Regions from separate parts of the Kitasatospora sp. NPDC034533 genome, predicted to be linked through region 2. Evidence: riboswitches for the same ligand, from Rfam matches in the RefSeq annotation. Region 2 holds a riboswitch; the other holds the start of a gene.
The links. A riboswitch is a leader RNA that binds a small molecule or an ion and turns the genes downstream of it on or off. The one in region 2 is predicted to bind thiamine pyrophosphate.

Region 1: linked by a shared signal. The riboswitch ahead of ACZ55U_RS02900 (purine-cytosine permease family protein) and the one ahead of thiO (glycine oxidase ThiO) in region 2 are both predicted to bind thiamine pyrophosphate.

Annotation. Positions count from the first base shown of each region.
Region 1 is NZ_JBVITE010000002.1:267,773-274,524, reverse strand. Features, by position in the region: gene ACZ55U_RS02915 (MerR family transcriptional regulator) at 1-572, opposite strand, end outside; tRNA gene ACZ55U_RS02910 (tRNA-Ser) at 703-790, opposite strand; gene ACZ55U_RS02905 (S1C family serine protease) at 857-2,638, opposite strand; TPP riboswitch at 2,858-3,002, shown strand; gene ACZ55U_RS02900 (purine-cytosine permease family protein) at 2,995-4,482, shown strand; gene ACZ55U_RS02895 (glycerophosphodiester phosphodiesterase family protein) at 4,638-5,462, shown strand; gene ACZ55U_RS02890 (ATP-binding protein) at 5,886-6,305, shown strand; gene ACZ55U_RS02885 (DUF5926 family protein) at 6,375-6,752, shown strand, end outside.
Region 2 is NZ_JBVITE010000007.1:104,734-111,485, forward strand. Features, by position in the region: gene thiE (thiamine phosphate synthase) at 1-564, opposite strand, end outside; gene ACZ55U_RS07750 (Rv2175c family DNA-binding protein) at 564-929, opposite strand; gene ACZ55U_RS07755 (NAD(P)/FAD-dependent oxidoreductase) at 972-2,177, opposite strand; TPP riboswitch at 2,813-2,925, shown strand; gene thiO (glycine oxidase ThiO) at 2,929-4,104, shown strand; gene thiS (sulfur carrier protein ThiS) at 4,101-4,340, shown strand; gene ACZ55U_RS07770 (thiazole synthase) at 4,344-5,141, shown strand; gene pknB (Stk1 family PASTA domain-containing Ser/Thr kinase) at 5,249-6,752, shown strand, end outside.

The DNA of each region.
Region 1 (6,752 bases), on a different contig from region 2:
GCGGCCAGGACCAGCACCGCGCCGTCGCCCTCCGGCGCGTCCTGGTAGCGGGCGACGGACGGCCCGGTCGCCTCGATCCCGGCCTCGGCCAGCCGCCGGCACAGCTCGGTGAACAGCGGCCCGATCACCGGCCCGATGTCCTCCGGGTCGTAACTCGCGGCCACCGCCGTCAGTTGGGCCACCCGGACGGACGGCACCGGCTTCACGACGACCTCGTGTGCGGACATGGTCCCCTCGCTCTCGATCGTTCGGAGCCTCGCCTCCACCCGGGCCAGCCGCAGCTCGTCGGCCGCGATCGCCTCGGCGAGCTGGGCGCGCCGCAGCCGCAGCATCCCGCGCAGCTCGGCCGCGTCCGGCCGCTCGTCCAGGACGGCCCGCACCTGTTGCAGGGTGAAGCCGAGCTCCTTGAGCGCGATCACCCGGTTCAGCCGGGCGAGTTGGGAAGCCTCGTAGAGGCGGTACCCGCTGACCGGGTCCACCCGGGCGGGCCGCAGCAGCCCGATCGCGTCGTAGTGGCGCAGCATCCGTACCGACACCCGGCCGTGCTTGGCGAAGTCTCCGATGTTCAACATGGTGCGACCACTCCACCCCCTGCCACCGTGTCAGGGTCAACCCCCGCCGTCCGCGCCCCGCCGGAGAAACACCGAGGGCGGGTGCCGAACGTTGTCGGCACCCGCCCTGAGCAGGTGGTTCTCCTACCGGCGGAGAGCGTGGGATTCGAACCCACGGTACGGGGTCACCGCACGACAGTTTTCAAGACTGTTCCCTTAGGCCGCTCGGGCAGCTCTCCAGGCGGAGGTCAGCCTAACGGGTCCGGCGGGGTTCGGCGCACACGTTTCGGTGGGGCCGGGGGTCGTCACTGGTCGCCGACGCGCTCGGCCAGGGTGACCTTGGTGGTGAGGGTCTGGCCGTTGCGGGTGTACTCGACGTCGACGGTCTCGCCGGGCTTGTGCGTCCAGATCCGGCTGACCAGGGCGGGGCCGTTCTCGATCGGGGCGCCGCCGAGCTTGGTGATGACGTCGCCCGGCTTGAGGCCGGCCTTGTCGGCCGCGCCGCCGGGGGTGACGGCCGGCTGGCCCTGGATGTCCTTCGTCTGGATCTGCGCGCCGTCGCCCTTGTAGTCGTCGTTGCGGAGCACGTCGAGCTTGGCGTAGACCGGCTTGCCGGTCTTGATCAGGGTGTCCGCGACCCACTTGGCCTGGTTGATCGGGATGGCGAAGCCCAGGCCGATGCTGCCGGCCCGGCCGTTGGCGGAGGCGTTGGACTGGATCGCCGAGTTGATGCCGATCACCGCGCCGCCGGAGTCGAGCAGCGGACCGCCGGAGTTTCCGGGGTTGATCGAGGCGTCGGTCTGGAGGGCGTTCATGTACGAGGCCTGCGCGCCGGTCTCGTCGCCGGAGGCCACCGGGCGGTCCTTGGCGCTGATGATGCCACTGGTGACGGTGGACTCCAGGCCGTACGGCGCACCGATCGCGACGGTGGCGTCGCCGACGTTGACCTTGTCGGAGTCGGCCAGCGGCAGCGGGGCCAGCTTGCTCTTGGGCGGGTTGTCGATCTTGACGACGGCGACGTCGTAGCCCGCGGCGTGGCCCAGCACCGAGGCGCTGTAGGAGCTGCCGTCGGCGAATTTGACGGTCAGTTTGCCGCCGTTGAGGGTCGGCGCGACCACGTGGTTGTTGGTGAGGATGTGGCCCTCGGTGTCGAAGACGAAGCCGGTGCCGGTGCCCGACTCGCCGTTGCCCTGCGCCTTGATGGTGACGACGCTGGGCAGCGCCTTCTGCGCGATGGCGGCGATCGAGCCGGGGGTGGGCTCGCTCTTCTGGGTGTCGCTGGCCTGGACGGTGGTGCTGCGGTGGTCGCTCGCGGAGCTGCTGCGGTCGGCGCGGTCGGCGACGGTCACGCCGAGCGCGCCACCGGCCAGACCGGCGACCAGCGCGACGGCCGCGAGCAGGGCGACCAGGCCGCCGCGCTTCTTGCCGGGGCGGCCCGGACCGCCCGGGCCCCCGGCGTACTCGGCCGGGTAGCCGACCGGGCCGCCGGGGTAGCCGGTGCCGCCGGAGTCGGGGGCGGGGCCCCAGCCGCCGAGCGGCTGACCGGCCCCGAACGGGTGGTGGGCGTGCGCGGCGGGGGCGCCGGGCGCGGCCGGAGCGGCGCCGTACCCCTCGTGCGCGCCGGCGGCCGGGACGCCGTGGGTCGGGGTGGCGTACGGGTTGCCGGACGGCGGCAGGGCCGGGGCGGCGGGCGGGGCGGGCGGCAGGACCGGCGGCGGGGCGTCGATGTACCCGGTGGCCGGGTCGACGGCGGGCTCCTGGGCGGCGGGCGCGGGGGACGCGACGGGCGCGGCCGGCGGCTGCGGTGCGGGCACCTTGGTGAAGGCGACGGTGGGCTTGTGCCCGCCCTCCGCCGCAACGCCCTCCGCCGCGGCGGCACCCGCGGCAACGCCGTCGACGGGCGCCGCCCCGGCGGCGGCAGCGGCGTCGGCCGCCGCGCCGGCCTCCGGCTCGGGCACCCGGCGGAACGCCATGGTCGGCTTGTGCCCGCCCTGAGCGGGGCCGTCGGACCCGGCCTCAGCCGCTCCCAGGCCGGCGGGCTGCTCCCCCTGCGGCCCGGTGGGCCCAACCTCGCGCTCGGTGCTCACGGACGACCTCCATAGCTGACAGAACCAAGGACCATAGTTTTTCGCACTGTCGATTCGATTGCCGTAAGGACCCCTCTGAAGAACTCATAAGAATCCTTAGCCGGCCCCGACCTCGGTGCCGTCGGCCGGGGCTCCCTCCCCCGCCGGGCGTCCCGCGATGCGGACCGCGCACCCCTCGGCCTTGGGCGTTCGCCCCCGTCCCGGTTAGCCTGTCGCTGAAAACTGACACGCGGGAGCTTGGACCCACCAGGCTGAGAGTGCGCATGTCGACCGTACGCCACCGGAGTGACGGACGTTCGAGGGGGCGCTGACCGCCGGAACCTGTCCGGGTAATGCCGGCGTAGGGAGTATCGGCCATGCCGCCTGCTTCGCCATCCTCTTCTCCGGACGCGAACGCGTCCAAGGACCTCCCCGGGGCCACGCCCCCCGCAGGCACCGCGCCCACCGGGACCACCGGGACCGCCGCGACCGCCGCGACCGCCGCGACCGCCGTGCTGGAACGCCCCGAGCGCACCGAGCGCACCGAGCACGTCGAGGCCCCCCTGGTCCTGGACACCGAACCGCCGCGCACGCTGCGCTTCCGGGACCAGTTCGCGCTCTGGATGAACCTGGGCGTCAGCCTGATCGGCTTCTCCACCGCCGCCACCGTGCTCGGCGCCCGCGGCAGCGAGCTGTCGCTGGCCGCCGCGGTGACCGCGATCGCGGTCGGTACGGCGGTCGGCACCGCGATGCTCGGCGTGGCCGCGGTGATCGGCGCCCGCACCGGCGCCCCCGCGATGGCGAACCTGCGCGGGCTGTTCGGCACCCGGCTGTCGTACCTGCCGACGGTGCTGAACATCGTGCAGTGCGTCGGCTGGGGCGTGTTCGAGCTGCTGACCATCTCGGCGGGCGCCCAGACCGTCGCGCACACCAGCGGCTACCGCTGGCTGTTCGTCCTGCTCGCGGGCGCGCTGACCACCGCGCTGACCATCTGGCCGCTGGGCTCGATCGCGGTGCTGCGCCGGTTCGTGGCCGGGGCGGTCGCGGTCGCGATGGTGTACTTCACCGTCCAGCTGGGCCGCCAGGGCGTGCCGGACCCGGGCGCGGGCAACTGGCACGGCTTCCTGGGCGCCACCGACGCGATGATCGCGGTGTCGATCTCCTTCGTCCCGCTGGCCGCCGACTACACCCGGCACTCGCGCTCCCCGCGCTCGGCCTTCTGGGGCAGCTTCTCGGGCTACACCCTCGCCCAGGTCTGGTGCTACGTGCTCGGCCTGATGGCGCTGTTGCAGTCGGACGGCGACCCGAACCGGATCTTCGACTCCTTCCTCGGGGTCTGGGCCGGCTGGCTGTTCCTGCTGGTGCTGGTGCTGCGCGAGACGGACCAGTCCTTCGCCAACGTGTACTCGACCGCGATGTCGGTGCAGAACCTGCTGCCGAGGGTGGACCGCCGGGTGCTCTCCGGCGCGATCGGCACCCTGACCACCGTGCTGGCGCTTCAGATCCACGAGTTCACCGACACCTACTACGGCTTCCTCGGCCTGATCGGCTCGGTGTTCGTGCCGCTGCTGGCGGTGCTCGCGGTCGACTACTTCCTCGGCGCCGGACGGCACGGCTGGAACCTCTCCGCGGACGCGCCGTCCCGCTGGCCGATGCTGCTGCCGTGGCTGCTGGGCTTCGCGGTCTACCAGTTCATCGCGCCGACGAACGTGGCCGGCTGGTGGACGGACTTCTGGACCTCCGCCCAGGAGGCGCTGCACTTCACCCCCCGGGAGTGGACCTCCGCCTCGCTGTTCGCCTTCCTGGTGCCGGCCCTGGTGACCTGGGCGCTCACCCCGCTGAGCCGGCGGACCGCCCGGCGCTGAGGCGGCCCGCGCCGAGGCGGCCGCGACGCCCGGCGCCGAGGCGGCGGGAACGCCCGGCGGGCCGGAACCACGCGGACGGGTCGCGGACGAAGACGGCCCCACAGGTTGGGGCCGTCTTCGTCCGCGCGTCACTTCCGCCGCCTATCGTTGGGCCCGTGACCAGCCCAGACCTGTCCCCGGCGGCGGCGCGCACCGCGCCTCCCGTCCAGGTGATCGCCCACCGCGGTTCCTCCCACGCCCTGCCCGAGCACACCCTCGCGGCCTACCGGCGCGCGCTCGACGAGGGCGCGGACGCGCTGGAGTGCGACGTCCGGGTCACCGCCGACGGCGTGCTGGTCTGCGTGCACGACCGCCGGATCGGCCGGGTCTCCGACGGCCGGGGCACCGTCTCGGCCATGACCCTCGCCGAACTGGAGGCGTACGACTTCGGCGCCTGGAAGACCGGCCGCCCCAGCACAGACCCGGAGCTGCGCGGCGTGCTGCGGCTGGATCGCCTGCTGGAGCTGGTGGTGGAGTGCGGCCGCCCGGTGGACCTGGCGATCGAGACCAAGCACCCGGTGCGCTTCCGCGGCCGGGTGGAGGCCGAGCTGCTGCGGACGTTGGAGCGGTTCGGGATCGGCGCGAGCCGGGAGGGCGACCGCCCGTCCGCCCGGATCATGAGCTTCTCCTCGATCGCGCTGAACCGGGTGGCCGCCGCCGCCCCGGAGTACCGGCGGGTCTTCCTGTTCGAACGACCGCTGCCGCTGCTCGGCCGGCTGCGCGCGGGCTCGCCGCTGCCGGGCGGGGCGCGGATCGCCGGCCCGGGCATCGAGCTGGTGCGGGCCCGCCCGCGGCTGGTGACCAGGCTGCGCGAGCTGGGGCACGAGGTCCACGTGTGGACGGTGGACGAGCCGGCCGACGTCGAGCTCTGCCTGGAGCTCGGGGTGTCCGCGATCATCACCAACCGGCCCGCGGAGGTGCTGGCGCAGCTCGGCCGGTGATCCGCCGACGCACCGAGCGCGATAGCCGCGCCCGGCCCGATCGCTCTCGTCGGCAATCAAACGCTCCTTGCTCGATATTGCCGGAATTCATTCACCCGGGCGACGGAGGGTGAGCGCGGAATGACCTGATGTCGACTGTCGGTCGCTGTGCCCGAAATGGACTCGCGGGATCGTCCGGTGCTCGTTTCCGACGCATTACCAAGGGGCATCTCTCCCTCGGCAAACGCTGAAGGAGGTCCGGGGGTGGCGTTGATGGCGGCGCGTACTGTGCCCATAGAAGCTGGGCCGACCTCATCGACCATGGCAGTGCCGCACGGCCCGGCGAGTGTCGGGGTCGCGCGGCGCCGACTGCGTCGAGATCTCGGCGACCGGCAGATACCGGAACCGGTCATCGATGATGCCGTTCTGATCCTTTCCGAGCTGTTGAGCAATGCCTGTCGGTACGCCCGTCCGCTGGGCCCGCTGTCGGCCCTGGGCCGCGGCGCCGGGGCCGAGGTGCTCGGGCAGGTGCTGGTGGGCGTCCCGTCGGGGCCGCACTCCGCGCCGGACGGCCGGGAGGCCGCCGAGGGCTCCGCCGAACCGGACGGCGGGGTACTGGTCCGCTGGCAGATGCACGCCGACGGGGTGCTCACCCTGGAGGTCACCGACGGCGGGGCGGCCACCCGGCCGCTGCCCGCGAGCCCCTCGCTGACCTCGCGCGGCGGCCGGGGCCTGAGCATCGTCGGCCGGCTGGCCAGCGACTGGGGCGTGCGCGACTCCCCCGGCGAGGTCACGGTCTGGGCCGCGCTGCCCGCCCGGGCCCGGCACGCCCGGCGCACCGGAGGCGATGCCCGCAGCGCGTGAGCCGGGCGCGGGGAATGTGTCGTTAGGCTTCCCGGGACACAGGACCACCGTTCCCGGGAGAGCCGCAGCATGGGCAAGAAGGCCGCCAAGAAGGCGCCGCAGCGCCAGTCCACCACCGCCGTCACGGGTGAGATCCCCGTGGTCGGGGCCCGCGAGGACTGCCCCTGCGGCTCGGGCCGCCGGTACAAGGCGTGCCACGGCCGGGAGGCCTCGCACGCGGTGCAGGAGCTGGTGCACCGGCCGTTCGAGGGCCTGCCGGGCGAGGCCGACTGGGTGGCGCTGCGCGAGCTGGTGCCGGCCGCCACGGTGCCGCTGAAGCTGGCCGCCGGGGTGGCCGCCGGCGCGATCGGTGACGTCCCGTCGGTCACCCTGGCCACCGTGCTGCCACTGGCCTGGCCGGCCCTGCGCCGCCAGGACGGCTCGATCCTCCTCGGCCTCCAGACCCAG
Region 2 (6,752 bases):
GACCCGGCGGGCACCGGCGGCCAGCACCTCGTCCAGGTTGCCGAGGTCGATCCCGCCGATCGCGAACCACGGCCGGTCGGTGTCCTGCTTCGCCGCGTACGACACCAGGCCGAGGCCCGGCGCCGGGCGGCCCGGCTTGGTCGGCGTCGGCCAGACCGGGCCGGTGCAGAAGTAGTCCACCCCGGGCTCGGCGATCGCCGCGTCCACCTCGGACTCGGCGTGGCAGGACCGGCCGATCAGCACGTCCTCGCCGAGGATCGCCCGGGCGGCCGACACCGGCAGGTCGTCCTGGCCGAGGTGCAGCACGTCCGGCCGGGCCGCGTGGGCGACGTCGGCGCGGTCGTTGACGGCCAGCAGCTTGCCGTGCCGGCGGCAGGCGTCGGCGAAGACCTCCAGGGCCTCCAGCTCCTGCCTGGCCTCCAGGCCCTTGTCGCGCAGCTGGACGATGTCCACCCCGCCGGCCAACGCCGCGTCCAGGAACTCGGCGAGGTCGCCCCGCTCACGACGGGCGTCGGTGCACAGGTAGAGCCGGGCGTCGGCGAGCCCGGCCCGGGGGCCGGTCATCACAGCGCCATGGCCTGGGCGCGGCGCTTGACCTCGGTGGCCCGGTTCTCCCACAGGGCCTGCACCGGGGTGCCGGGCAGCGACTCGTCCTCGGTGAACATCCATTCGAGGATCTCCTCGTCGGAGAAGCCGCTGTCCCGCAGCACGGTCAGCAGGCCGACCAGGTGCTTGACCGGGCCGGCCTCGTCGATGAAGGCGGCGGGGACCTGAAGGGACTTGTTGGGGCCGCGGCGGACGGCGATCAGGTCACCCTTCTTGACCATGTTGCGGACCTCGGTGACCAGCACACCCCACCGTTCGGAGATGTCGGGCAGGTACAGCCACTCGGGGACCAGGGCGTCAGTCTTGGCATCGATCTCACTCACGGCACCAGACTGCCACCTCCACGCCCCGGCGCGCACACGCCCCTACGCCACGGCCGCCTTCAGCGCCACGGAGGGGTCGGCCGCGCGGGCCCGGTCCAGCGCGGTGCCGACCTCGATCAGCTTCCGCCCCTGGGCGAGGTCGCGCGGGCGGTCCACGGTCAGCAGCGCGCTCGGCACCCCGTCGCGCAGCCAGAGCACCGACCAGGCGGCCCCCCCGGGGCCGCCGCGCCACAGCAGTTCGTCGCCCTCGGCGTGCCGTCCGGCGTACTGGACCATCCGCCCGAACTGCTCCGACCAGAAGTACGGCACCGGGTCGTAGGCCGGCGCGTCCGCGCCCAGGAGGGAGGCGGCCACCGCCTCCCCGGACTTCAGGGCGTGGTCCCAGTGCTGGACGGCCAGCCGGCCGCCGGCCCGGGCCGAGGGGTAGCTGACGCAGTCGCCGGCCGCCAGGACCCCGGGCACGGAGGTGCGCAGCCGCCCGTCCACGACCACCGCGCCGGTCGCGTCCAGCTCGACCCCGGAGCCGGCCAGCCAGCCGGTGGCGGGCCGGGCTCCGATGCCGACCACCACCTCGTCGGCGGGCAGGTGCGAGCCGTCCGCCAGCAGCACCGCACCGGGCTCGACGGCGGCCACGCCGACGCCGCAGCGCAGCTCGACCCCGGCCTCGGCGTACCAGGCGGCCATCGCCGAACCGAGTTCGGTCGGCAGCGCGCCGGGCAGCGGCGCCGGGCCGGCCTCGACCACCGTCACCTCGCAGCCCGCCGCGCGGGCCGCGGTGGACACCTCGGCGCCGATCCAGCCCGCGCCGACCAGCACCAGCCGAAGCCCGGGGCGCAGCAGCTCGCGCAGTGCCAGGGCGTCGTCCACGGTGTGCAGCAGGTGCGCCCGCTCGGCGCCGGGCAGGGCGCGCGGGACGGCGCCGGTGGCGATCACCAGCGAGCCGTACGGGAGGTCGCCGCCGTCGGTGTGCAGCACGCCGGGGGTGAGTCCGGTGGCGCGGCGGCCGGTGAGCAGCTCGATGCCGAGCTCCTGGTAGTCGATGCCCAGGGTGGTGGAGTCGGCCTTGCCGAGCAGCACGTCCTTGGAGAGCGGCGGCCGGTCGTAGGGCGCGTGCGGCTCCTCCCCGACCAGCGTGATCCGCCCCTCCCAGCCGCCCTGGCGCAGCCTGAGGGCGCACTGGGCCCCGGCCAGCCCGGCTCCGACAACGACCACCTGATCCGTCCCGCTCAGCTCTGCCACGCCCGTCACTGTACTCAGCGGCCCGCGGCCGCCCCAGAGGCCCGCGCCCCCTGCCCACCCCTACTTCCGGCCTACGTCCGCGGCGGGGCGCGGGGACCGGCCTCCGGCCTCGGGGGCAGGGGCCCGGGCAGGGAACGAGCCCGCGACCAGGGCCGGGGCGCGGGGGCGGGCCTCCGGCGGGGCGGGCGCCGGGCCGGATGACGGGGCCCGGCGCGGCTCCCGGGCAGGGCAGGGACCCAGGCAGGGAACGGGCCCGCAACCAGGGCCGGGGCGCGGGGCAGTCCAACCGGCCGGGGCCGGATGACGGGGCCGGCGCGCTCCCGGGCGGGGCAGGGGCCCGGGCAGGGAACGAGCCCGCGACCAGGGCCGGGGCGCGGGGCAGTCCAACCGGCCGGGGCCGGATGACGGGCCCGGCGCGCTCCCGGGCGGGGCAGGGGCCCGGGCAGGGAACGAGCCCGCAACCGCGCCCGGGCAGTCCTCCGGCCGGGGGCGGGCCAGGGGCCTGGCGATGGGCCCGACGCGGTCCCGGGCGGAACGCGGGACGGCGGGGCAGGGGCCCGGGCCGCGGGCCTCCGGCCGGGGCCGTCTCGCCCGTCCACCCTTCGTACGGGCCTTCGGCCGGGCCGCTCCCCGGCGTTAAGGTGGGATGACCACACGGGAGCCCGGCGTACCGGGCTGAGAGGCGGGCTGGCACGGCCCGCGACCGTCCGAACCTGATCCGGGTCATACCGGCGAAGGGAGAAGAGCAACTTTGTCACGCATGGCCCCAGGCACCCGTGCCGACGTGCTGGTGATCGGCGGGGGCATCATCGGCCTCGCCGTCGCCTGGCGCGCCGCCCAGCGCGGAGTACGGCGCGTGGTCGTGGTCGACCCCACCCCCGGTGGCGGCGCCGCCCGGGTCGCGGCCGGGATGCTCGCCCCGGTCACCGAGCTCCAGTACGGCGAGGAGCCGCTGCTGCGCCTCGGGATGGCCTCCAACGAGCGGTACGCGGCCTTCGCCGTCGAGCTCACCGAGGCGAGCGGCGGCGCGGACACCGGCTACCGCCGGTGCGGCACCCTCGCCGTCGCGCTGGACTCCGACGACCGCGAGGAACTGCGCGAACTGCACGCCTTCCACCAGCGGCTCGGTCTGGACTCGACCTGGCTGACCGGCCGGGAGGCCCGCAAGCTGGAGCCGATGCTCGCCCCCGGCGTGCGCGGCGGACTGCACGTCTCGAACGACCACCAGGTGGACGGCCGCCGGCTGCTCACCGCCCTGCTCGCCGCCTGCGAGCGCGCGGGCGTCACCGTCCACCGCGCCGAGGCCGTCGAGCTGCTGGTCGAGGACGGCCGAGCCGCCGGCGCCCGGCTGAGCACCTCGGAGACCGTCACCGCCGACCGGGTCGTCCTCGCGGCCGGCCCGCACAGCCACCGGCTGCCCGGCCTGCCCGAGGGGGTGCTGCCCGCGATCCGCCCGGTGAAGGGGCAGGTGCTGCGGCTGCGCGTCCCGAAGGCCTACCGGCCGTTCCTCTCCCGCAACGTCCGGGCCGTGGTCCGCGGCCGGCACCTGTACCTGGTGCCGCGCGAGAACGGCGAGCTGGTCGTCGGCGCGACCACCGAGGAGCAGGGCTACGACACCACCGTCACCGCCGGCGGGGTGTACGAACTCCTGCGCGACGCCCACGAGTTGGTCCCTGGGATCACCGAGATCCCGCTGCTGGAGACCTCGGCCGGGCTGCGCCCCGGCTCTCCGGACAACGCCCCGCTGCTGGGCCCGACCTCACTGCCCGGGCTGGTCGCCGCCACCGGCCACTACCGCAACGGCGTGCTGCTCACCCCGGTGACCGCGGACCTGGTCTCCGAGTACCTCGCCACCGGCGAAGTCCCCGAGCCGGCAAGGCCGTTCACGCCGCTGCGCTTCTCCTCCGACCGCTCCACGACGAAGGCCTCCGCATGACCGAGACCGCCCGGACCGAGACCGCCTCGGCCGAGATCGCCCTGACCGTCAACGGCGAACCCCGCCGGGTGCCCGCCACGACCACGCTCGCCGAGCTGGTGGCCACCGTCAGCGCCGCCCCCACCGGCGTCGCCGCCGCCCTCAACGAGGCCGTGGTGCCCCGCAGTTCGTGGTCCGCGACGGCGCTGGGCGCCGGCGACCGGATCGAGATCCTCACCGCCGTCCAGGGAGGCTGAACCATGGCCGACGACCTGCTCACCATCGCCGGGACGACCTTCTCCTCCCGGCTGATCATGGGCACCGGCGGCGCCCCCAGCCTGGAGGTCCTGGAGCGCGCGCTGCTCGCCTCCGGCACCGAGCTGACCACCGTCGCGATGCGCCGGGTCGACGCCTCCACCCAGGGCTCCGTACTGGACGTGCTGACCCGCAACGGCATCCGCGTGCTGCCCAACACGGCCGGCTGCTTCACCGCGGGCGAGGCCGTGCTGACCGCCCGGCTGGCCCGCGAGGCGCTCGGCACCGACTGGGTGAAGCTGGAGGTGATAGCCGACGAGCGCACCCTGCTGCCGGACCCGATCGAGCTGCTGGACGCCGCCGAGACCCTGGTCGACGACGGCTTCACCGTGCTGCCGTACACCAACGACGACCCGGTGCTGGCGCGCAAGCTGGAGGACGTCGGCTGTGCGGCCATCATGCCGCTGGGCTCGCCGATCGGTTCGGGCCTGGGCATCCGCAACCCCCACAACTTCCAGCTGATCGTGGAGGCCGCGGGCGTCCCGGTGGTGCTGGACGCGGGCGCCGGCACCGCCTCCGACGTCGCGCTGGCGATGGAGCTGGGCTGCTCCGCGGTGATGCTGGCCTCCGCGGTGACCCGCGCTCAGGACCCGGTGCTGATGGCCGAGGCGATGCGGCACGCGGCCGAGGCGGGCCGGCTCGCCCACCGGGCCGGGCGCATCCCGCGCCGCTTCCACGCCGAGGCGTCCTCCGCGATGGCCGGCCGCGCCGACCTGGACACCCGGGAGCACCCGGCCTTCTGAGGCCCGCCCGTGGGCCCCGGCGTGTCACAAGCCGGGCACAGCCGGGCCCGGAGGCGGTGTCCTCCGGGCCCGGCCCGCCGCTCCGCCACTAGACTCGCCGGGTGGACATGGCATTGCACGACCCCCTGATCGGCACCCTGCTCGACAACCGGTACCGGGTCGAGCAGCGCATCGCGACCGGCGGGATGTCCACCGTCTACAAGGGCACCGACACCCGCCTGGACCGGGTGGTCGCCCTCAAGGTGATGCACCCCTCGCTGGCCGGCGACGAGGGCTTCACCGCCCGTTTCATCCGCGAGGCCAAGGCCGTCGCCAAGCTCACCCACCCCAACGTGGTCAACGTCTTCGACCAGGGCGCGGACGGCGGCCGCGTCTTCCTCGCCATGGAGTACGTGCCCGGCCGCACCCTGCGCGACCTGCTGCGCGACCGGGGCGCGCTCTCCGTCCGGGCCGCGCTGGACGTCCTGGAGCCGGTGCTCGCCGCGCTCGGCGCCGCCCACCGGGCTGGGCTGGTGCACCGCGACGTCAAGCCGGAGAACGTGCTGATCACCGAGGGCGGCCTGGTGAAGGTCGCCGACTTCGGCCTGGTCCGGGTGCTCGGCGCCGCCGACGGCGCCCCCACCTCGACCACCACCGCCACCGGCGGCACGGTCCTGGGCACCGTCTCCTACCTGGCCCCCGAGCAGATCCTCCCGGACGCCCCCACCGACCAGCGGGTGGACGTCTACGCGTCCGGCATCCTGCTGTACGAGATGCTCACCGGCCACCGCCCGCACACCGGCGACAACCCCGTCCAGGTCATGTACAAGCACCTGCACGAGGACGTCCCGGCGCCCTCGCTGGTCGCCCCCGCCGTCGGCCCGGCCCTGGACGCGATCGTGGCCGGCGCCTGCGCCCGGTCCGCCGACGCCCGCCCGTACGACGCGGTCGAGCTGCTCGCCGCCCTCCAGCGGGTCCGCCGCACCCTCACCCCGGCCGAGCTGGACGCCGAGCCGCCCGCCTCCACCCGGCCCAGCCCTCGCTACCCGACCAGCGAGCCGACCTCGGTGATCCAGCCGCGGCCCGCCGACGCCCCGCCGACGGAGCGCACCAGCGTGCTGGACATGCCGGCCGAGCTGATGGACCAGCTGCTCACCGAGCCGCGCCCGTACGACGAGCCGGCCCCGGTGCGCCCCCGCCGACCGGGCCTGCTGCGCCGCCTCCCCCGCAAGCCGCTGATCTGGACGGCCGCGGCGACCGCCCTGGTGCTGGCGATCGGCGGCGTCACCTACGGGATCTCCGAGGGGCTGTACGGTTCGGTGCCCAGCGTGCTCGGCGCGGACCGGGCGCAGGCGCAGCGGGTGCTGGACAAGGAGGGCCTGCACGGGAGGTTCGTCGAGGCGTTCAGCGAGTCCGTCCCGGCCGGGCAGGTGATCTCCACCGATCCCGGGGTGGGCGCGCGCACCCGCAAGAGCGACAGCGTGACCGTCACCGTCTCCAAGGGCCCCAAGCGGATCGCGGTGCCGGACCTGGCCGGCAAGAGCGCCGCCGACGCCGCCGCGGCGCTCACCGGCGCCCAGCTGATCAAGGGCACCGTGACCGAGACCTACGACGACACGGTGCCCGAGGGCT